Regions from separate parts of the Rheinheimera sp. B2H12 genome, predicted to be linked through region 3. Evidence: predicted binding sites of a transcription regulator. Region 3 holds the regulator's gene; each other region holds the start of a gene.
What was found. The regulator sigma-54, encoded in region 3, starts transcription at its own class of promoters, with help from an activator protein. The targets are predictions, from matches to a motif close to TGGCANGNTNCNTGCTT.
Positions count from the first base shown of each region.

Region 1: the regulator sigma-54 is predicted to act here: its motif matches at 3,318-3,334, upstream of flgB (flagellar basal body rod protein FlgB).
Region 2: the regulator sigma-54 is predicted to act here: its motif matches at 3,051-3,067, upstream of flgF (flagellar basal-body rod protein FlgF).
Region 4: the regulator sigma-54 is predicted to act here: its motif matches at 1,277-1,293, upstream of AC53GJ_RS13675 (PEP-CTERM sorting domain-containing protein).

Region 1 is NZ_CM184363.1:3,847,259-3,852,474, reverse strand. Features, by position in the region: gene AC53GJ_RS16550 (hypothetical protein) at 1-527, shown strand, start outside; gene AC53GJ_RS16545 (oxidoreductase) at 585-1,613, shown strand; gene flgN (flagellar export chaperone FlgN) at 1,636-2,070, opposite strand; gene flgM (flagellar biosynthesis anti-sigma factor FlgM) at 2,137-2,415, opposite strand; gene flgA (flagellar basal body P-ring formation chaperone FlgA) at 2,518-3,228, opposite strand; gene flgB (flagellar basal body rod protein FlgB) at 3,371-3,754, shown strand; gene flgC (flagellar basal body rod protein FlgC) at 3,757-4,173, shown strand; gene AC53GJ_RS16515 (flagellar hook assembly protein FlgD) at 4,184-4,876, shown strand; gene AC53GJ_RS16510 (flagellar hook protein FlgE) at 4,888-5,216, shown strand, end outside.
Region 2 is NZ_CM184363.1:1,830,411-1,835,626, reverse strand. Features, by position in the region: gene AC53GJ_RS07955 (flagellar basal body P-ring protein FlgI) at 1-727, opposite strand, end outside; gene flgH (flagellar basal body L-ring protein FlgH) at 753-1,430, opposite strand; gene flgG (flagellar basal-body rod protein FlgG) at 1,444-2,232, opposite strand; gene flgF (flagellar basal-body rod protein FlgF) at 2,256-2,999, opposite strand; gene flgE (flagellar hook protein FlgE) at 3,368-4,717, opposite strand; gene AC53GJ_RS07930 (flagellar hook assembly protein FlgD) at 4,739-5,216, opposite strand, start outside.
Region 3 is NZ_CM184363.1:587,061-592,276, forward strand. Features, by position in the region: gene rapZ (RNase adapter RapZ) at 1-140, opposite strand, end outside; gene ptsN (PTS IIA-like nitrogen regulatory protein PtsN) at 137-607, opposite strand; gene hpf (ribosome hibernation promoting factor) at 618-905, opposite strand; gene AC53GJ_RS02600 (RNA polymerase factor sigma-54) at 931-2,418, opposite strand; gene lptB (LPS export ABC transporter ATP-binding protein) at 2,466-3,191, opposite strand; gene lptA (lipopolysaccharide transport periplasmic protein LptA) at 3,193-3,681, opposite strand; gene lptC (LPS export ABC transporter periplasmic protein LptC) at 3,671-4,222, opposite strand; gene kdsC (3-deoxy-manno-octulosonate-8-phosphatase KdsC) at 4,219-4,776, opposite strand; gene AC53GJ_RS02625 (KpsF/GutQ family sugar-phosphate isomerase) at 4,776-5,216, opposite strand, start outside.
Region 4 is NZ_CM184363.1:3,186,949-3,192,164, reverse strand. Features, by position in the region: gene AC53GJ_RS13685 (PEP-CTERM/exosortase system-associated acyltransferase) at 1-96, shown strand, start outside; gene AC53GJ_RS13680 (ThiF family adenylyltransferase) at 124-1,023, shown strand; gene AC53GJ_RS13675 (PEP-CTERM sorting domain-containing protein) at 1,345-2,244, shown strand; gene prsT (XrtA/PEP-CTERM system TPR-repeat protein PrsT) at 2,684-5,216, opposite strand, start outside.

The DNA.
Region 1 (5,216 bases), 1.9 Mb from region 3:
CCTATTCTTCTGCCGATTTTCTGGCGCGTTACCGCAGTTATTCTGCCAGTAATTCCGGTATTTTGTTTGCTGACTATGGCGCTGAAGTACCATTTGATGCCACTTTTTTATTCAGCAATCCAGATGAGCTGGCCAATCCGCTGACGCACCAGAGCCGCTGCAGTTCGACCAGTATTTCGATTAAAACGCCAACCCGTAAGCTGGTGATGGCGGTGTTTCTGGATAAGAAAATTGATATCCGCAGCACTGTGAATGTCGGCTGTTATTCTGGCAATCAGAAAGTGGAAGATGGTCAACTGCGTGCCGACGATATGTGGACTGAGTTATTACCGGATTATCCGGATTTAACTATTTTGCATGCCGCCGCTCCGGCGGCCAGAGTGGTGGACGATATTGCGGTGGGGGAGCAAAGTGATTTTCTGTTTCGTTTTGCCGGTTTACAGAAAAGCGACTTTGTCTGTTATTTTATGGAAGTGGATTACCCGATTTGGTCCGCCACCTACCGGATCTATTTTCAGCATAGTTAGCCATAGTTTGGCATTTGGCGCTGTTGCCGGCGCCTACCACAACAGCCTGGAGCAGCAATGAAAACAGCAGTGTTCGGCTACGGTTTATCGGCGAAAGTATTTCATTTACCCTTTATCCGCCAGCAACGCGAGCTGGAGCTGGTCGCTCTGGTCACCAGTCAGTCGCAGGCGCAGTTGGACTGGCCAGCGCTTGTGATATACCCGACAGCAGCCCAGGCACTGGCGCAGCCGGACATTGAACTGGTGGTGATCACCACACCCAATCATACCCATTATGAGCTGGCCAAAGCAGCGTTACTGGCTGGCAAACATGTGCTGGTGGAAAAACCTTTTACCCTGACGCTGGCAGAAACCGATGTGTTGTTGCAGCTAGCCCGGCAGCAGCAAAAGCTGATCACCGTATTTCATAACCGGCGTTTTGATGGCGATTTTTTAACGGTGCAACAACTACTGCAGTCCGGCCAACTGGGTCGGCTACATTATATGGAATCGCGGTTTGACCGTTTCAGGCCTCAGGTGCAGCAGCGCTGGAAAGAGCAGGCCGAATACGGTGGTGGTATTTTTTATGATTTAGTGCCGCATCTGCTCGACCAGGCTTTGTTGTTATTTGGTCTGCCACTGCAGGTCAGTTGCCAGCAACGGCTGTTAAGAACCGGCAGTCAGGCGGCAGATTATTTTCAGTTGCAGTTGCATTACGCCGAGCTTGAGGTGGTGTTGGCGTCCAGTCCGGTCAACGGTTTTGATACGCAGCGTTTTATGCTGCAGGGGGACCTGGGCTGTTATCGTAAATTTGGTCTGGATCCGCAAGAACCGCAGCTAAAAGCGGGCTTAATGCCGGGACAACCAGGATATGGCATGGCGAGTGAAGAACAGGATGGGGAGTTGTGGCTGGCGCGAGCGCCTGATCCACAGCGAGTGCCGACCTTGCCAGGTCAGTATCAGCGCTTTTATCAGCAATTTTGTCAGGCGTTACAGGGCAACGCCGAACTGCCGGTGCCAGCGCTGCAGATCAGGCAATTGATGTTGGTGTTAGCGGCGGCGCAGCAAAGTGCTGCCGGAAATTGCAATGTGGCAGTGGCAGACTGAGTCCCGATGCCTTGCTGATGGCTTATTTCAGCTGCAATTGCGGATACTGAGTTTTATCCGGCAAACCAAGCAGCTTTTGCATCAGCCGGCGCTGATACGCCAGTAATTCGCCATTTTTAGCGTTCAGTTGCTGACATAAACTGTTGTGATGCTGCACTTTTTGCAGCAGTTGCTGGCTACCGAGCCGGATCCGTTCCGGCAATTGCGCCAGCAGGTTGTCCAGCCCTTGCGCGGTCAGCGGTTGTTGCAGTTGCTGCATGGCTGCTGCACGGCGACTGGCATTCTGTTGCAACTGCGCCAGCAAAGCATGGGCCTGCTGATTGAGCTGGTCCAGTTCGGCTGATTTGCGCTGACTCATCAGCAGATATTGCTGTTGCAACAAGCTGCCAAGCTGCGCTAACCACTCGCTATCCTGTGCCAAACTGCTGATAATTTGTTTCAGTGCCTGCTGATCCATCTGTGTCTCCGCTGCGTCATCGGGGAAATAGGCGATTGCTGATAACAATCCACCATCACCAGGCTGTTACTTATGAAAATCAACGATGGCTTGCGCCAGTTGGCCATCATCCAGCGTCAAAGTGCCATTGGCCAATGCCAGTTTAATCTGCGCCACTTTGGCCAGATCCACTTCCGGCTGCGTTGCCAACCCGACAAACGCCTGCTCAATAGCCTGACTGCTACCGCTGATCGCCGACTGTGGCTGTGACGCCGGATTGCTGGCGACGGATTTGTGGCTTGACGCGGCTTGCTGATCCGCTTTTGCTAACTGTCTGATTGGAAGTGTCTGCTCGATTTTTACCATCTGAAAGTCCTGTCGCTGCTGCTGCCCCGTCCGACTCGGGGCTGTGTTCTGTCAATTACTTCTGCTGCTTAATCTTTGAAGCGACCGCTCTGGTTGAAAACTTTAATTTGATTTTAAAATTGTTTGTACCGTCGCTTCCGCCACCACTTTGGCTTCAATTACAGTGCCTGAGGTTAAATTTTGTACTTTAATCCGCTCGCCATAACGGCCATCGGCCAGTGCCAGACCTTTGGTGCTGGCACTAAAACCGTCGCTTTGCACTGTGATCAGCACCTGCTCGCCGCGACTGACAAGTAGGGCTGAGCTGAGATGTTGCCGGCTGACTGGCTGGCCAGCCGCCAGGCGTTTTTTCGCCTGCATGCCAAAAAGCGGCTTTGGATCCAGCTCCAGGCCCCGTTTGCTGTGAGTTAATTCAGTTAAACGGCTGCTCAGCATCTCAGGCTGGATCAGTTCATCTTTATTAATACTACGACTGGCCACCACCAGTGGTAGCCAAACGCTGACTTTGGCGCTGGCTCGGCTTTGCCAGTGCTGGCCCGGCTCCTGACAGCGCAGAGTGTAACTGAGTCGGCCCCATGGCGCTTGTTGCGGATTGCTGCGGCTGATCTGTAGCTTGCTGCAGTTTTTTTTCCCGCTAAGGCCAGCCGGCAGTTTCAGCTCAATTTGATGTTTTGCCACAGTTTTGAGTCCTAGGCCCTGACCATAGTGGCGGATTTCAGTGCTGATATGCTGCCTGACCTGTTCGGCGATACTGGCTGCACTGTGCCATGGTAACAACCACAGTAGCCATAGCCAGAGGCGGAAGTGAAGCATATTCCGCTGCGGAAGGGGAGCTTCCGTTTTGCTGGCAAACGCTGGAGTGATTTTAAGGTAACTCATTCAATACTATAGCCTTTTGTGGGTGGCATTATTCTTGTATTAACCCGCTACTGACGATGACGAAGCGGGAACCAAGATGGATATGTTTGATAAAGCCTTAGGCGTGCATCCGTTTTCATTACAACTGCGGCTGGACAGAGCTGAGATTATCTCAGGCAATCTGGCCAATGTCGACACACCGGGTTTTCTGGCGCGCGATCTGGATTATGGCCAGATTTTGCAGCAGGTCGAAAGCAATCTGAGTGACCCTGACAGTCGTGATGGCATGGTGCTGACCGATGCTAATGTCAGAGCGGAACAAAAATACCGCATCCCGTTTCAGCCGTCGATGGATGGCAATACCGCTGAGCTCAGCGTGGAGCAGGCTAATTTTGCCGCCAACAGCATGGACTTCCAAACCAGTCTGACCTTCTTAAATATGAAAATCAGTGGTTTACATAAAGCTATCAAAGGAGATTAACGATGTCTTTTTCTGCCATTTATGACATCGGCGGCAGCGCCATGCGGGCCCAGGTGATGCGGCTGGATACTGTAGCGTCAAACCTGGCCAATGCCGATACCGCCGCCTCCAGCGAAGCAGAAGCCTACAAGGCAATTAAACCGGTGTTTTCGGCGCTGTATAGCCAGAGTTTTGATGAAGCCAGTTTGTCGGCCCAGGTGCAAACGCTTGGCGTGGTGCAGTCGGACCGCACTGTGCAAAGCCGCTATGAACCCAATAGCCCGCTCGCCAATGCTGACGGTTATGTGTTTTATTCCAACGTCAACCCAGTGGCCGAGATGGCAGACATGATGTCGGCATCCCGCGCTTTTCAGACCTCGGTCGAAGTGATGAACCGGGTGTCCAGTATGCAGCAAAGCCTGCTCAAACTTGGCCAGTAAGGAGCGCCTGATGTCGGTGATGAATACGCTTAATCCACTGAACAGCGCCCAAACTGCGGCGCAACAAGCCGGTGCCAGTCAGGCGATTGCCGCCAATGGCAAGCCGGATGCGGCTGGCATGTCCAGTATGTTTCTGGAATTGCTGGTGGCCCAAATCAGCCATCAGAATCCGCTCAATCCAATGGATGGCACCCAGTATGTCAGCCAATTGGCCGAATTTAGCAGTGTGGAGAGTCTGGAAAAAATCAGTCTGCAATCGTCGCAGCAGCTGGGTTATATGAAAAGTTTGCAGGCGATGGAAGCAACCAGCCTGGTCGGGCAAAAAGTTGATGTCAAAGCCGATACCCTGTCGCTGGAAACCACTGCAGCCGTGGCTGGCGCTGTCAATCTGGGCGCTAAAACCGAACAACTGACGCTCAAGCTCTATGACGCTAAAGGCGAGCTGGTCGAAGAGCTGACGGTGGAAAATCCAGCCATTGGTACTGTGCGTTTTGCTTTCCCGCCGCAAGAGGCCGGTGCTTACCGGGTGCAGGCGGAAGTGCGCACCAGTCAGGGCAGTCAGGCGGTGCCGACTTACCTGACCAATGAGGTGGAGCGGGTCTCGGTGGGTGCCGGACCGGATGACATTATTTTGCAGGTCAATGGCCTCGGTAATCACTACTTGTTTGATATCAATCAGTTGTCGAAGGCAACACAAAGTTAAAGGATGTAGTTATGTCTATGTTTAACATTGGCCTGAGTGGTTTGTCTTCGACTCAGCGGGCGTTGGAAGTGACCAGTAATAATATCGCCAACGCCAGTACCGCCGGTTATAAAACCGCCAGTAGTGAATTTTCCGCTATTTATAATGGCGGCCAGCGCAGTGGCGTCAATGTGGCTGCGGTGAATGAGAACTTTGAAAAAACCGGTAACTTGGTCAAAACCGGCCAGAATCTGGACCTTGCCATCACCGGCAAAGGCTTTTTTGTGGTGGCGGAAAATGGCCGGTTGGCCTTTAGCCAGGCCGGACAGTTTGGCTTAGATGCCGACCGCCATATCATCAA
Region 2 (5,216 bases), 1.2 Mb from region 3:
CCAGCGTTGATAAGTAAGACACTCGTTGCGCCACATCTCTGGGCGCCCGCACTTGCACGGAACGGTTATCCAGGGTCCGGGCCGTATCATCGCCAATAAATTTATTGATGGCTGCAGCCAGATTTTTCGCTGTGGTAAAGTCGCCGCGATTGAGGTTAAAGGTAATGTAATCCCCCTGGGCAAAAGGCGAAGCCACTTCACGCTCCACAGTTGCCCCATTCGGGATCCGGCCAACGGTTGGTGTATTGACCACCACTTTAGAACCATCCGCGCCTTCAGCACCTAAGCCACTGACAATCAGACTGCCTTGCCCGACAGCATAGACCTGACCATCCAGCCCTTTGAGAAAAGTCTGCAATAAAGTACCACCGCGCAGACTTTTCGAACTGCCGACCGAAGACACGGTAATATCTATCGCTTGGCCTGGCTTGGCAAAAGCCGGTAATTCAGCATGCACCGCCACCGCAGCGACGTTTTTAATTTGTGACTTCATTCCGGCGGGTAAATTGATGCCAAAATTCGTCAGCATGGTTTTAAAACTCTGCTCGGTAAATGGACTTTGCTCACCAGTTCCTGGTAAACCAACCACCAGACCATAACCGATCAGTTGGTTTGAGCGGACGCCTTCGACCGTGGCAACATCTTTCACTCGGGCCGCCTGCAGGGGCTGGCTAAGCAACAACATCGCCAACAACCAACCAATCCTGGATTTCAGCACTGCTTTCATCTTCATTACCTCAGTTATCCAGCGCTTAGAATGGCCACAGCACGCTGGAGAAAAACCTGGTCAGCCAGCCTGGTCCCTGGCCGCCATGCGTGGCACCGGTGCCGCTGTATTCAATTCTGGCATTGGCAATTTTAGTCGATTCCACCGTATTGCCAGCACCAATATCTTCCGGACGGATCACACCAGTCAACCGGATATATTCTTTGCCGGTATTGAGGGTCAGCCATTTTTCACCACGGATCACTAAGTTACCATTCGCCATCACCCGTAATACGTTGACTGAGATATCACCGGACAAACTATTACTCTGGTCAGCTTTTGAATCGCCTTTAAAATCACTGCTGGAATTCATTCCCAGTTGCAAAGCATTCCCCAGCACACTGACATTACGCCCATCCAATCCGACCATCGGCTGAATGTTGTTACTACTGTCTTTGCCAAATTCGGTTTTGGCCTTTTTCGACGCCTGGGTATTTTCCCTGAGTACCACCGTAATGATATCGCCAGCGCGGCGGGCTTTGTTATCCGAATACAAGCCATTCGACAGCCCCTGCGCAAACAAAGATCCAGTCTGTAACACAGGTTTAGATTCAGGTTCTGGCGGCAAAGGGGCAAATTCCGGGTCATCCGGGATGGCTTCCGGCACATAACTAGCGCAGCCAGACATCAGCAATAAGGCAAACATGGCAATGATAATACGCATCACAAACTCCTTATCACAGCTGTTGGATTGCGAAGCTCAGCATCTGATCGACTGCTGAAATCACTTTCGAGTTCATCTCATACACGCGCTGACTTTCAATCAGCCCGACCAATTCCTCCGTCACATTGACGTTGGAGGCTTCTAAAGCGCCCTGCACTATGATGCCAATCCCTTCCAGGCCTGGCACCCCTTGCACCGGATCACCACTGGCGCCGGTCTGGCGGAATAAATTCTGCCCTATGGGCTCCAGACCCGCCGGATTGATAAAATTCGTCACCACTAACTGCCCTAATACCGCATTCTCAGGTTGGCCTGGCAATTTGACGGACACCTCACCGTCCTGCGAAATATTAATTTCAATGGCATCAGGCGGCACCGTAATAGTTGGCTGGATTTGATAACCAGCACCAGAGGTCACCAAATTGCCTTCGGCATCTGTCGTGAACTGGCCATTGCGGGTATAAGAAATACTGCCATCAGGCATCAAAACTTCAAAAAAACCATGACCTTGGATCATTACATCTAACGCGTTGTCAGTGGTCATATGATTACCCTGACCAAAGTTTTTCTGGGTCGCCACCACTTTGGTACCAGCACCAATCATCAGGCCATTCGGCAGTTCAGAGTTTTGTGATGAACGGCCACCCGGCTGGTTAATGTTTTGGTACAACAGGTCTTCAAACACCGCCCGGCTTTTTTTGTAACCGACGGTACTGGCATTGGCCAGGTTATTGGAAATCACCGAAATATCACGCTGCTTGGCGTCTAAGCCGGTTTTGCTGATCCAAAGTGCTGGATGCATACTGTCCTCCTGAGCTCAATGCTCTAGATAATGCGTAAAACCTGATTGTGCTGCCGATCCATATCTTCAGCGGTTTTCATCATTTTGACCTGCAACTCAAATTGCCGTTGCAGACTGATTAAATACGTCATTTCACCGACGGCATTGACATTGCTGCCTTCCACAGCGCCACTGAGTAAATTCACTGTGGCGTCGGTTTCTGCAACCTGACCGTCTTTACGGCGAAACAAACCGTCATTGCCTTTGACCATATCGCGATTTTCCGGCTTGACCAGTTTAATACGGGCGACTTCAGCAATAGCGGTAGCCGGTGCACCTTGTGGCAATGCCTGAATACTGCCATCCTGAGCGATATCAATTTTTGCCAAAGGCACGGGCAGTTGTACCGGACCGTCTTCACTCATCACAGCTAAACCGGAAGCCGTTTGCAACTGGCCGGTTTCGGTCAACTTCAGGCTGCCAGCCCGGGTATAAGCTTCGTTGCCATTGGCATCTTGCACCGCAATCCAGCCGTCGCCCTGAATCGCCACGTCCAGCTCGTTTTCGGTAATTTTTAATTCACCGGCGTCAAAATTCTGACTAGGGGTTTCAGTCATGGCAAACACCCGGCTTGGCAAGCCATCGCCAAACGCCTGCATCGACCTTGCTTGCTCTAAATCGGCTTTAAAACCATTGGTATTGGCGTTGGCTAGATTATTTGAACGCACTGCAAGCGCGTTCATATTCTCTTTGGCACCGCTCATGGCGATATAAAGTAAGTGGTCCATCTCAGACTCCGTTTGGCCGGTGGTCAAATAACACTGGTTGATACTGGTATTAAGCAAAGATAGTGCCAGATACCAAAATCAGACGTACACGAAGAATTAAGTTAATGAATTTTATGATTAAAAAATAGTAAATTGATGAAATGGCATGGTGGCAATAAATTGCCGGGCGACAACGGACACGATGACAGGCTAAGCTTGGTATCGATAAATGGCAACATGACATCAGCTGAGTTCGGCACTCATTAACCTGAGTTCAGATTAGATAGTTCCGACGACAAGCCGGCATGGCATGGTGCAGCCGGCTGAGGGAATCCTTAATAACCCGGCATAAAAAAACCGCCGTAGCGGTTTTTTTATGCCAAACACTGTTATCGGATCTGCAGCACGGTTTGTTGCAATGTGCTGTTCACTTCCAGCGCCCTGGAGTTGGCCTGGAAGTTTCGTTGTGCCGCAATCAAATCAACCAGTTCATTGGTCAGATTGACGTTAGATTGCTCCAGCGCAGAGGAATTGATACTGCCATAAGTGCCGGTATTAGCCTCACCCGCCAGTGGATCACCCGATCTGAGACTGGCTTTCCAGCCCGTATTACCGACCTGGGTTAAACCTTGTGGGTTGGCGAATTTCACCATGGTGATTTGCGACAGATAAGTCTGGTTGCCGTTACTGTAACTGGCCATCACCCGGCCAGCGGCATCAATATCAATGCCGGTCAATCTGCCAACAGTGGTGCCATCCTGACTGAGCGAGCCAACTTCAAATTTAGAGGCGTATTGGGTTGGTAACTTGGTATTTGATTCATCGCGGAACAACACTGTCACCGGCGAAATAAAAGTGGCACCGTTAGTTAGGTAAGGAAACGCAGGGTTATTCAGACCTGTACCAGCGCCGGCCGGCAATACCAGATTAGGCAAGGTGCCCACTGGTTTACCAGATGAATCAAAATCCAGTACCTGCGGCGGTGGTAATTGGAACACATGACCAACACCGCCCGTTACAGCACCTGTGGTGGTCGCTGGGACTGCATTATTATTGTCCAACTGGGCAAACACCTGCCAGTCGTTATCGGTCGCTGCGCCGGTTTTACGGAAATACATCGTCAGAATATGCGGCTCACCCAAACTGTCATAAATAGTGGAGGATGTGCTGGAGTTAAAACTGGTTTTATCCGTCGGGTTAAAGGCGGCAGTGGGCACCACCACCCGCGAATCCAGGTTCATCGTCATATACACGTTACTGGTCGAACGCGGTGCACCAGCAGTCGTTGGGATCTGGATAGGTTTGGTTGTGCTGAGGCTGACCGATGTGGTCGAACCCGATGTTGGGTCCACGGAATAACCCTGCAAATAATTGCCGTTATTATCCACAATGAAATTTTCTTTACTCAGTTTGAAGGCACCAGCCCGGCTAAAGGTCATATCCCTGGCAGCTAAATCTGGTGTCATGGCAAAAAAGCCATCGCCAGAAATAGCGATATCCAGTGAGTTGTTGGTGAATTTCAGTGAACCTTGCGAAAATTGTTGAGCAATCATCGAAGTTGACGCGCCATCACCCACTTTGGTCCGGCTGGAGGTAAAAATTGAACCGGCATAGACATCGGCAAATTCAGCTCTTGATTCCTTAAATCCGGTGGTATTGACGTTCGCGATGTTATTCGCAGTGCTGTCTAAATCTTTCTGGGCGGCAGCCAAACCGCTTAAAGCAATATTAAAACTCATTGTTCACCTCGTAATCAGCCATTAGCTTGCTGCAATTTCTTTTACATCTGCCATTTTTTTGGCGCCGATGCCGTATAAATTTAATGTCATATCTGCCGTTGATTTACCCAGTGTGACACTGGCCACAGGAACATAAGTGGCAGTCGCCAGGCTTTCGGTTTTACCTGCGACGGACACATCAACCGTCATCTTGTACAAACCTTTGGCCATCACTTCGCCGTTATTATTTTTACCGTCCCAAACAAAATCATATTTGCCGGCCACCGGGTTTTCGACTGGCTCATTTCTGACCAGCTCACCCGCCTGGTTATAAATTTTCACACTCAGAGTAGTGGCATTTTTAGGAATTTCTGTCGAACCATAAGCTTTATTGGTGCCATCAAAGGCCAGTTTGTCGGAATCGACCAACACAGTGCGGCCGACCAAGCTGGAGGCCTGCAGTGCCTGATTCGAATTCATACTGGCGGCAAAATCTTTAAAATTGGTATTGAGCGAACCA
Region 3 (5,216 bases):
TGTCCCATCACGGCGTTTGCCAAGGTTGGCAATAAATTGACCGGGATGTTATCGACACAATAATAGCCAAGGTCTTCCATCACCCGCAGTGCGACTGATTTACCTGAACCGGATCGTCCGCTGACCACCAGAAGTTTCATTTTCCTGCCGCCATCTCTGAATGGGTTAACAATAACTGATATAAACCGGCATCAGATTCTGCATGCCTGATCTTACGCGTCAAATCTTTCTGACTGAGTAGCCTGGCAATGCCTGCCAGTGTACTGAGATGAGTCTGGCACTGATTTTCCGGGATCAGGATCGCACAGAAAATATCAACCGCCTGATTATCGATAGCATCAAACTGGATCGCATCCTGGCTGACCACAAAGATCAACACCGGGCTGGTGACATCTTTCAATTTGCCATGCGGGATGGCGATACCACCGCCAATACCGGTCGAACCTAGTTTCTCCCGCGCCATCAGCGCTTCAAAAATGCTGGATTCCGGTAATTGCGGCAATTGCTGATGGGCAAGCTCGGCAATATATTCCAGAATGCGTTTTTTACTATTAAAAAGGACCGCACTTTTTGTGCAGTCCTTCGATAACATTGAGCTTAAGTTCATAAGTCCGTAATCAGTGACGAGAAATTTTCTCTTTGTGTTTAATAACTTGTCGATCAAGTTTATCGATCAACTGGTCGATCGCGGCGTACATATTATCATCTTCGCTGATTGCAAACACCTCTCCGCCGTTTAAATGCATTTTGGCTTCGGCAATTTGTTTTAATTTCTCCACATTCAGCACAACATGGACGTTGTTGATGTGGTCAAAATGCCGTTCAAGTTTTGAAAACTTGCTGTCTACATACTCTCTCAGTGCTTCAGTAATTTCAACATGGCGACCAGTTAGATTGATTTGCATAGACATTTCCTTCTTTGATGAGCACTTATAGCAAGCTCTTGCGCTGATTTGACGGCGGAATGTACAGAGACTCACGGTATTTGGCGATGGTCCGCCTTGCTACGTTGATGCCCTGTTCAGAAAGAATTTCTGCCATCCTGCTATCGCTTAACGGCTTTGCAGGATTCTCCGCTGCCACCAATTTTTTAATAAAGGCTCTGATGGCGGTCGACGAACATTCGCCACCACTCTCTGTACTTACATGACTGGAAAAGAAGAACTTAAGTTCAAAAATTCCACGTGGTGTATGCATAAATTTCTGGGTGGTCACCCTGGAAATGGTCGATTCATGCATGCCAACCATCTCAGCGACATCATTCAGCACCATAGGTTTCATCGCTTCTTCGCCATGTTCAAAAAATGCCTGTTGTTGCTGCACTATGCAGTTGGCAACTTTGAGCAGAGTTTCATTCCGACTCTCCAGACTTTTCAGAAACCATTTGGCTTCTTGCAGGTGCGAGCGGATAAACTGGCTGTCCGATGAATTACGGGCATGGCGTGACATCGCCGCGTATTGTTCATTAATTTTAATCTTTGGAAAGGCATCCGGATTTAATTCAACCATCCAGCGGCCTTTGACTTTTTTCACTGATACATCGGGAATGGTGTATTGCTGCTCTTCCCGGATCACATCGGCCCCTGGTCTTGGGTTCAGGCTGTGGATCAGACGCATCACTTCCCGCAAATCATCTTCTTTCAGTTTAGCCACCCGCATCAGAGAACGGAAATCACGATTGGCTAAATATTCACTATGATGACGAATAATATCGCAGGTTTGCGCAAGGAAAGGGGTATCTGGATCAAATTGACGCAATTGCACCAGCAAACATTCCTGAATACTGCGGGCACCCACCCCAATGGGATCAAAAAACTGGATGCGTTTAATCACGGCTTCGACTTCATCAGCTTCCACTTCTGGCATGCCAAGCGAGTCCAGAATGTCTTCAGTGCTGATGGTCAGCAGGCCATTGGCATCGATCGCTTCAATAATAATTTCAGCAATCGCCAGATCGGTATCAGAGAATGGGGTTAAGCGCATTTGCCAACGCAGATAATCCTGCAGGGTTTCAGTGGTCTCGCCCTGAAACACCATGTCTTCGTCACCGTTGTAAGTGCCGGAAACCGGGGCTGCACTGACCATATCGTCCCAGTTGCTGTCGAGTGGTAAGTCTTCTTTGATGTTTTGTTCCGTCATCGCCTCACTGCTGTCAGGGATGTCAGGTTCACTATGTTCATCGTTATTAAAACTGTCAGTCTCAGGATGTTCACGGCGGTCAGAATCAGCCGCAGCGCCGTTGTCATTGAAGTTGGTGTAGTCATCATCAGCTGCTTCGAGCAGCGGGTTTGCATCCAGCGCTTCCTGAATTTCTTGTTGTAATTCAATCGTTGACAATTGCAGTAGCTTAATCGCCTGCTGCAATTGCGGCGTCATGGTCAGCTGCTGTCCAAGCCGGAGTTGTAAAGATGGCTTCATGTACTTCTGGTCACTCCTGACGGCCAGTGAAACTGGCTTTTTGCTAACTATAGCCTGAATTGCTCTCCGAGGTATACATCTCTGACCTGCTGATTGGCTAATACTTCAGCCGGTGAGCCGGAAGCAATCAGTTCTCCATGACTGACAATATAGGCAATTTCACAAACATCAAGGGTTTCCCGGACGTTGTGGTCGGTAATGAGCACCCCAATACCGCGGTCACGCAGGTGCTGGATAATTTTTTTGATATCCAGTACTGAAATGGGGTCAACCCCGGCGAAAGGTTCATCCAGTAAAATAAAGGCCGGATTAGCCGCCAGCGCTCTGGCGATTTCAACCCGGCGTCTTTCACCACCAGACAAACTCATGCCCAGGCTATTGCGGATATGGGTAATGTTAAATTCATCCAGTAACTCATCGGCTTGTTGCTCGCGCTCTATGGCGGATAAGTTTTTCCGGGTTTGCAGAATCGCCATCAGATTATCGTAGACAGTTAATTTGCGGAAAATAGAGCTTTCCTGGGGCAAATAACCAATGCCTTGTCTGGCTCTGGTGTGAATAGGATCAAAGGTAATGTCCTGTTCACCCAGCGTGATAGTGCCTTTGTCCGATGGCACCAGTCCGACAATCATATAAAAAGTGGTGGTTTTGCCGGCACCATTAGGTCCGAGTAAACCGACGATCTGACCGGCATTGACTGCCAGACTGACATCTTTAACGACCTGACGGCCCTTGTAACTTTTGGCCAGATGGGAAGCGACTAGTGTTTTCAAATTATTTTTTCTCAGGTGTGAAAATAGTACTGACACGTTCGTTGTCTTTACCGCTGCTGGCGTTCAGGCTTTGTTTAGCTAAGTCATATTTGATCACAGAGCTGCGGACCAGACTGCCGCTCTGATTAATTTCAGCTTTACCGGTTAATGTCAGGATCCGGCTGGCAAAGTCATAGCGAATTTCGTTCGCCATCGCTTTGATTGGTTTGTCACCTTCCAGTAACTGGGCATATTCTGCCGGCTGACCGGTGGCAATAAACACTTCTTTGCCTTCACCAGCTGAGCGGTCAACTTCGAGCTTGTCTGCTTTGATACTCAGACTGCCCTGGGTGACTAATACATTACCAATATACAGCAGCTTTTTATCTTCGATACTGCCGCCAAAATTATCAGAAGTGACGCTGACAGCCTGGGCAAAATCGCTGTCTTTGGCCAGGCTACTGTAAGCCAGCATACTGAGCAGAAGGGCTAGAAAAATTTTATTTTTCATGACGGTAGACCGTTCCTTTGTGTTGTTTTAACTTAAATTTTTTGCTGGCTAAATCAATACTGACGCCACGTCCGGTGATGGCAAAACCGTCGCCGGTGATCAGCACGCCAGCATTGGTCAGTAATAACTGCTGTTCGAATAAATATTCCAACTGCGGCGTTTCTAGCTTTTGAAATAACTCGTCGGTTTTCAGATTGTCCAGTGTGACGTCCTGATCCAGTACCACTTTATCATCCGGGTATAACACGCCATTACGGCTGCTGATCTGCCATTTTGGCAGTTGCTGCTCAAAAATGGTATAGGCTGGCTGGTCGAGCTGAATTTGCCCTAGCTGTTCAAAATGCGACATCTGGCTGGCGCGGATCATACCGGACAAATTGCCTTGCTCGTCAAAGCTGGTGCGGATTAAATCATAAGCGACAAAATCCGGTGCCATGTCGTTTTCTGTCTGTAGTTGCACCGGATCCTGCAGATCCAGCCAGACATATAAAGCTGCGCTGCCGGCCAGCACCAGTAAAAACCAAAAAAATTGCCGGATCATGAGCTGCTGCCAGTAAAACGGGCAAATTGCTGCTGACTGATCAGCAACAGATCACAGAGCTCGCGCACGGCACCAAAACCACCACTCAAACTGGTGCAATAATCACTGTGCCGCCGCAGATAGGGATGAGCGTCTTTGACGGCCACACTCAGCCCACAATGTTGCATCACAGCCCAATCTGACAAATCATCGCCGATGTAAGCGATTTGCGCTGGCGTCAGCTGCAATTGTTGCTGTAATTCGGTAAATGCTGGCATTTTATTTTCTTGCCCCTGATAGACATAAGGCACAGTTAACGAGCGCATCCGGTTACTGACAATGTCAGACTTACGGCCAGTAATGATCGCAACTTCAATGCCAGCCTGACGCAAGGCTTTAATGCCATAGCCATCGCGGGTATGGAAAGCTTTTAATTCTTCACCCTGATTACCCAGATAGATGCGGCCATCGGAAAATACGCCATCAACATCACAAATCAGCAACCGGATCTGACTGGCTTTTTGTAATAAGCTCTCTGCTACCTGCTGGTACAATTCGCTGAATAAATCAGACATCAAATCACTCCGGCTTTCAGTAAGTCGTGCATGTTCATGGCACCAATCGGGATCTGCTGTTCAGACACCACAATCAGGCCGTTAATTTTGCGCTGTTCCATAATTTTTAACGCCTCTGCCGCCAACATCTCTGGTTTGGCAGTGATACAACGTCTGGTCATCACTTCGGCAATGGCGGTGTGATGAATATCGAGTCTGGAATCAAGAATACGACGTAAATCACCATCAGTGAAGATGCCCTGCAGCACACCGTCTTCGTCGACGACTGCGGTCATGCCAAGGCCTTTTTCGGATATTTCTAACAGAGCTTGCTTAATGGAGGCTGAAGTGAGCACTTGCGGGATCTGGACGCCCTGATGCATCACATCGGCCAGCCGTAATAATAACCGGCGGCCTAAGCTACCGCCTGGGTGAGATAAGGCAAAATCATCCGCAGAAAA
Region 4 (5,216 bases), 2.6 Mb from region 3:
TTGCTGGAAAGTGTCGAAGCTGACTTATTCCGAAACGATGGCACGACAGCAGAATCAGAAGATAACTATTTTGGTCGGGCGATTGCTTTAGCCTGATAGCAGCAAACAGCCAAGGAGGCTGATGTGTCTGAGTATAAGTTTGATTACAATGAAGCATTTTCCCGCAATATCGGTTGGGTCACCGCAGCTGAACAACAAGTTTTACGTCATACCAAAGTGGCTATCGGTGGCTTGGGTGGTGTCGGTGGCGACCATGCGATTGTGTGTGCCAGGCTGGGCATAGGGCAGTTTCATATTTCAGATCTGGATACCTACGATATTCCTAACTTCAATCGCCAGGCCGGGGCATCTATGCTGACGGTGGGGCAGCCTAAAGCTGCGGTGATGGAGCAAACCCTGAGTAATATCAATCCGGAAGCAAAAATCCGTAATTTTGATCAGGGTATCAATGAAGATAATCTGGAAGAGTTTTTGGATGGCGTCTCCATTTATATTGATAGCCTGGATATTTTTGCGCTGGAAATCCGGCGGAAAGTTTTTCAACGTTGTTATGAAAAAGGCATTCCTTGTATCACGGCAGCGCCGATGGGGATGGGCACTGCCATGCTGGTATTTATGCCGGGCCAGATGACCTTTGAAGAATACTTTTGTATGCAAGCGACGCCGGCAAATGCCACAGAAGCCGAGCGGCAGCAAATCTTCAGCGACAATATTATGCGTTTTGTGATTGGCGTTTCGCCATCGGTGCAACAACGGCATTATTTGGTGGAACGCAGTTCTGTCAATTTCTTCAAGAAAAAAGTGCCTTCGACTTGTATGGGTATTTCATTGGCAGCTGGTGTGCTTTGCACCAATGTGCTGAAAATCATTCTGCAACGCGGCGACGTGATCCATGCGCCGCACGGCTTACATTTTGATGCCTATCGTAACAAACTGATTAAAACCTGGCGGCCATTTGGCAATAAAAACCCGCTGCAAAAGTATATGTTCTGGCGGCTGAAAAAAATTCTGCAAATGAGCTGACAGCTTCAAAATCGACTTGAGAGACCAAAAACAGCCATCCTTATTATGATGGCTGTTTTTTTATAGCCAGCGCGGGATGTCAGACAATGCCATCTTAAACTTTGTTCAGTACTATCTCAGTCGGGTGGTGGCTCGAGCCAGTGCGATAACGCTGTTCCATAATTCTGGCCAAAACTTTTCACCTGGTGTCAGCTTTTTTATCAGTAGTGAAACCACTCTTTTTAAATGCATTTAAAATCAATGATTTAACACTTGGCACAGCCTTTGCTTTATCTATTAAGCAAAGGCAGAGCATGACCCAAATTCAACGGAGAGTATCAAATGAAAGTGAAAGCATTAGCGTTAGTCGCATCACTGTTAGCAGCACCAGTATTTGCGCAACCAATCTACATCGATATCGGAGCTAACTATGGCGGTAACGCCAATAAAGTCGATGGTGTGACCACCACTGGCTGGTTAGAAGAGCTGCAGTTTAACTACAACTCATGGTCAAAAGTGGTTGATACCAACAACAACTTAACTATCGATGCTGGTGATGTGATCACTTCTACCGGTGGTTTAAAAGGCTCAGGTTTTAATAACTTTGCCGCTTTGTTTGGCAACAACTCCATCAGTTCATTTTTACCACAACAGTTTGGCGCCTTTGGTCCAAGCAATAATGGTTATAAAAATGGCTGGGAACTGAGTTTTGGTTTTGACAATCTGGTTGGTACTATCGATGCGTTCGGTGGTGTAAACTGGACTAGCGGTACTATTTCTTTCTATGCAACCACCAACGTGTCATCTTGTGCCATCGCAAATAACACAGCCTGTTTTACCCGGTTGTTTGATATGAGTGTGACCACTGGTGGCAACATTCCAAGCGCAACCATTTTGGCTGGTTATTTAACCAACTTTAACACCACTGACAGTATCAATGGTGTAGTTGCAGGCGATCTGTTTAACACCAATTCAAATGGTGTGAACAAATCTTTCCGTGAATTGCATGACGAGTTGGCGTTAGACGGTCTACAGCAGAAGTTTAACTTTCTGGTTGACCAAAACGTAGCTGCCTTACCAGCTGTGACTGGTTATGACGCCGGAACTAAGACCTTTACTTTAGCTCGCGCCCTGCATGACGGTTCACTGTCGTTCTCAGTACCTGAGCCAACTTCAGTTGCAGTGTTAGGTTTAGGCCTGCTAGGTTTAGGCTTCAGCCGCAGAAACAAAAAAGCACAATAATTTGCCAGTTGTCGCACTGTTTTTACAGTGCGACAGTTTCGCAAGTATAAAAAACCCGGCATTCTCGCCGGGTTTTTTGCTCTGATAGAACCCATGCTATTCCTGCTTATGCTCTTGACGTCCAATCCAACGCTTGGCGTCCAGCCTCATGCTGTTGATAATGTGAATGGTCGGTCAATAGGACAGAGCTCTGCAAAGGGCTGGAAGGCACCAAAACTCCCTCGGCTTTTTCATTTACCGCGACTCAGCCATCAACTGTTGGACTGTCGCTCTGCATTGGGCATTACAGGTCGCACTTCGTGGTGCACTTGGTGGTGCACTTCGTGGTAAGCCCAAGGTTTGGCATTCAACCTACGCATCCTGGAAGCTGACCTATTGCTGCGCATGTAAAAAAGCCCGGCATTTAGCCAGGCTTCCAATGTTCAGAATCGGAGTTAACTTAGATTGCCGTTTCCAGTTCAGCTTTACGCTTTAACAAGGCTTGGTCTGTGGTTTCGATCGTGCTTAACACTGCCTTGGCTTTGTTTTTCTGATCGGTTTTGATCAGCGACTCCACGTAATGCAGTTGTACTTCAGCATGTTTCGGTCTGATTTCCAGCGACTTGGCAAAGGTTTCTTCCGCTTGCTGGAATTTTTGCTGTTTCAGTAAAATTTTACCGTAAGTATCCAGTACATCCGGATGATTTGGCACCAGTTTAAGCGCTCGGCGAATTTGTACCACGGCTTCGTCCAGCTTGTTTTGTTCAGACAACAACCAGGCGTAGTTATTCAGCGCGACAAAATCTTTACTGTCATCTTTGAGCACTTGCTGATACACCGCAATGGATTCTTCAGGTTTATCAGCCAGCACATAGTTAGCATACAAAGCACGTAAGGATGCATTATCGCCATGTTTCTGCAGATGGGCCTGGATCATTTCCGCCGCTTTCGCTGGCGAGCGGTACGCTGCGGTCAGATCGGCCAGTGCCGACAATGCAGCCGGATTTGGCGCTTGCTGATAGCTTTGTTCTAACAATTCAATGGCTTTACTTTGCTGACCGGCCGCTGCAAATAACCGGCCTTTCAGATACATCACTTCCGGATTTTTATTTTCTTCCGCACCCAGTTGCTCGATAGTCGCCAAGGCGGCTTTAAAATCACCGGACTCAGCCAGGTAAGAAGCTTTGCTGCGCAGCAATTTTGGATGATTTGGCAATTTTTTCAGGTTTTTATCAATCAGTTCAATCGCTCGCTTGTAATCACCGGTGCCAGCCAGCGCGCTGGCAAATGACAGCTCTGCATCGGCAGATTCCGGATTGGCAGCTACCCATTCCCGACTGACCGCCAGTACTTGCTGCGGGTTATTCTGCTGGGCGTGCGCATTGAGTAATAAAGCCCAATACAGCGGTGATTTGTTACTCATTTTGACCCCAGGCCCGGTCAGTGTTTCAACAGTGGCTTGTGGTTTTTGTTCTGACAAATAAATCGATGCCATAGTCAGCCGCAGATCCGGATTGTCCGGATTTTTTGCCACTGCATCTTCACTCAGTTTGACGGCATCGGCGGTATTATTTAACGCTTTGCTGATGGCATAATATTGTGACAAGGCTGGCACATACTTCGGATCTTCAGTGACGGCTTTTTTCAGCAGGGCAGCAGATTGTTCCAGTTTATTCTCACGGGCGGCCACCATGGCTTGCAACATCAGAGTAAACGGATTATTGGCGGTATTTTGTTGCGCCAGCTCCAACATCTTGCTGGCATCGGCCTGATTATTTTGTAACAGGTCGATATAAGCTTTCAGGTTATAACCCACCAGTGCTTGTTTCGGATCGGCCAGCCATTTATCCGCCAGCGCATCTGCTTTATCAAATTCGCGGTTGCGGATATAGCTTTGCGCCAATACAATCCGAGTACTATCGGCATTTGGATCGGTTTTTAACGCATTTTCCAATTCCTGCAGACCCTGTTGCTCCAGGCCTTCAACCCCAAGTTTGACGGTCGCCAGCATGGAGACTGCGGCATCATCTTTAATACCGCCGCTTTCGTATTTCTTAATCAGATCACGGGCGGCACCGGCTGAGCCTTGTTTCATCAATTGGTATGAAGTTGCGGCAATGACCCGGTAATCCAGACTGGCTGGATCTTTGGCCAATAAATTTTTATTCACTTCATCGGCACGGCCGTTTTTCAGCAATAACGACGCATGTAAGGCTTCAAGTTCCGGATTGGCAGCCAAAGTATGCTTGATTGCATCCAGATGGACCAGCGCCTGCGTTTCCAGATTCAGGTTTAACGAACTCAGTGCCGCCAGTAAACGGGTTCTGTCGTCTTTCATGCCATTGTTTAACGCCCGTTCGGCATGTTCTTTCGCACCGGTGAAATCTTTTCGCTCATACAGCACTACAGCTTTTAAAAAGTTGGCAAAAGGCTGTTCCGGAAAAGTTTTTAATAAAAATGCCAATTCTTTTTCAGCATCATCATATTGTTCCAGCGTCACCATACTTTGCGTCATCATCAGTTGGGCGGCAAAGTCGCGCGGCATCACTGTTAAATAAGCTTTGAAGGTCTCAATGGCCGCTTTATCTTCGGCATTGCTTTGTTGCAAACGTGCTTTAAACACTAAAGCATCCGGATATAACAAGCTGGCATCGGTAATTTTGCCCAAAGTCGCAATAGCTGCCGGTAAGTTTTTGGCGTTAGTGTTGATGGCTGCTTCGGCAAAAATGGCGACATCGGCATTGCGTTGTTGTTTACTCAGCCGCTGGAAAATTTCCTCAGCTTTGGCCTGATCATCAGAGTCGGCTTCGACCAAAGCGCGGTATAAGTCGAGATAGTCATGCTGGGCTGGCGAAATGGCGCTGTCATCGATGAATTTACTCAGCACCGCTTTGTAGTCTTTGTTACCAAAGTAACTGCGGAATAAACCCGCGACCACCAAATCTTTTTCCACGCCAAGTTCAATGGCGCGTTCGAATTCTTTACTGGCTGCC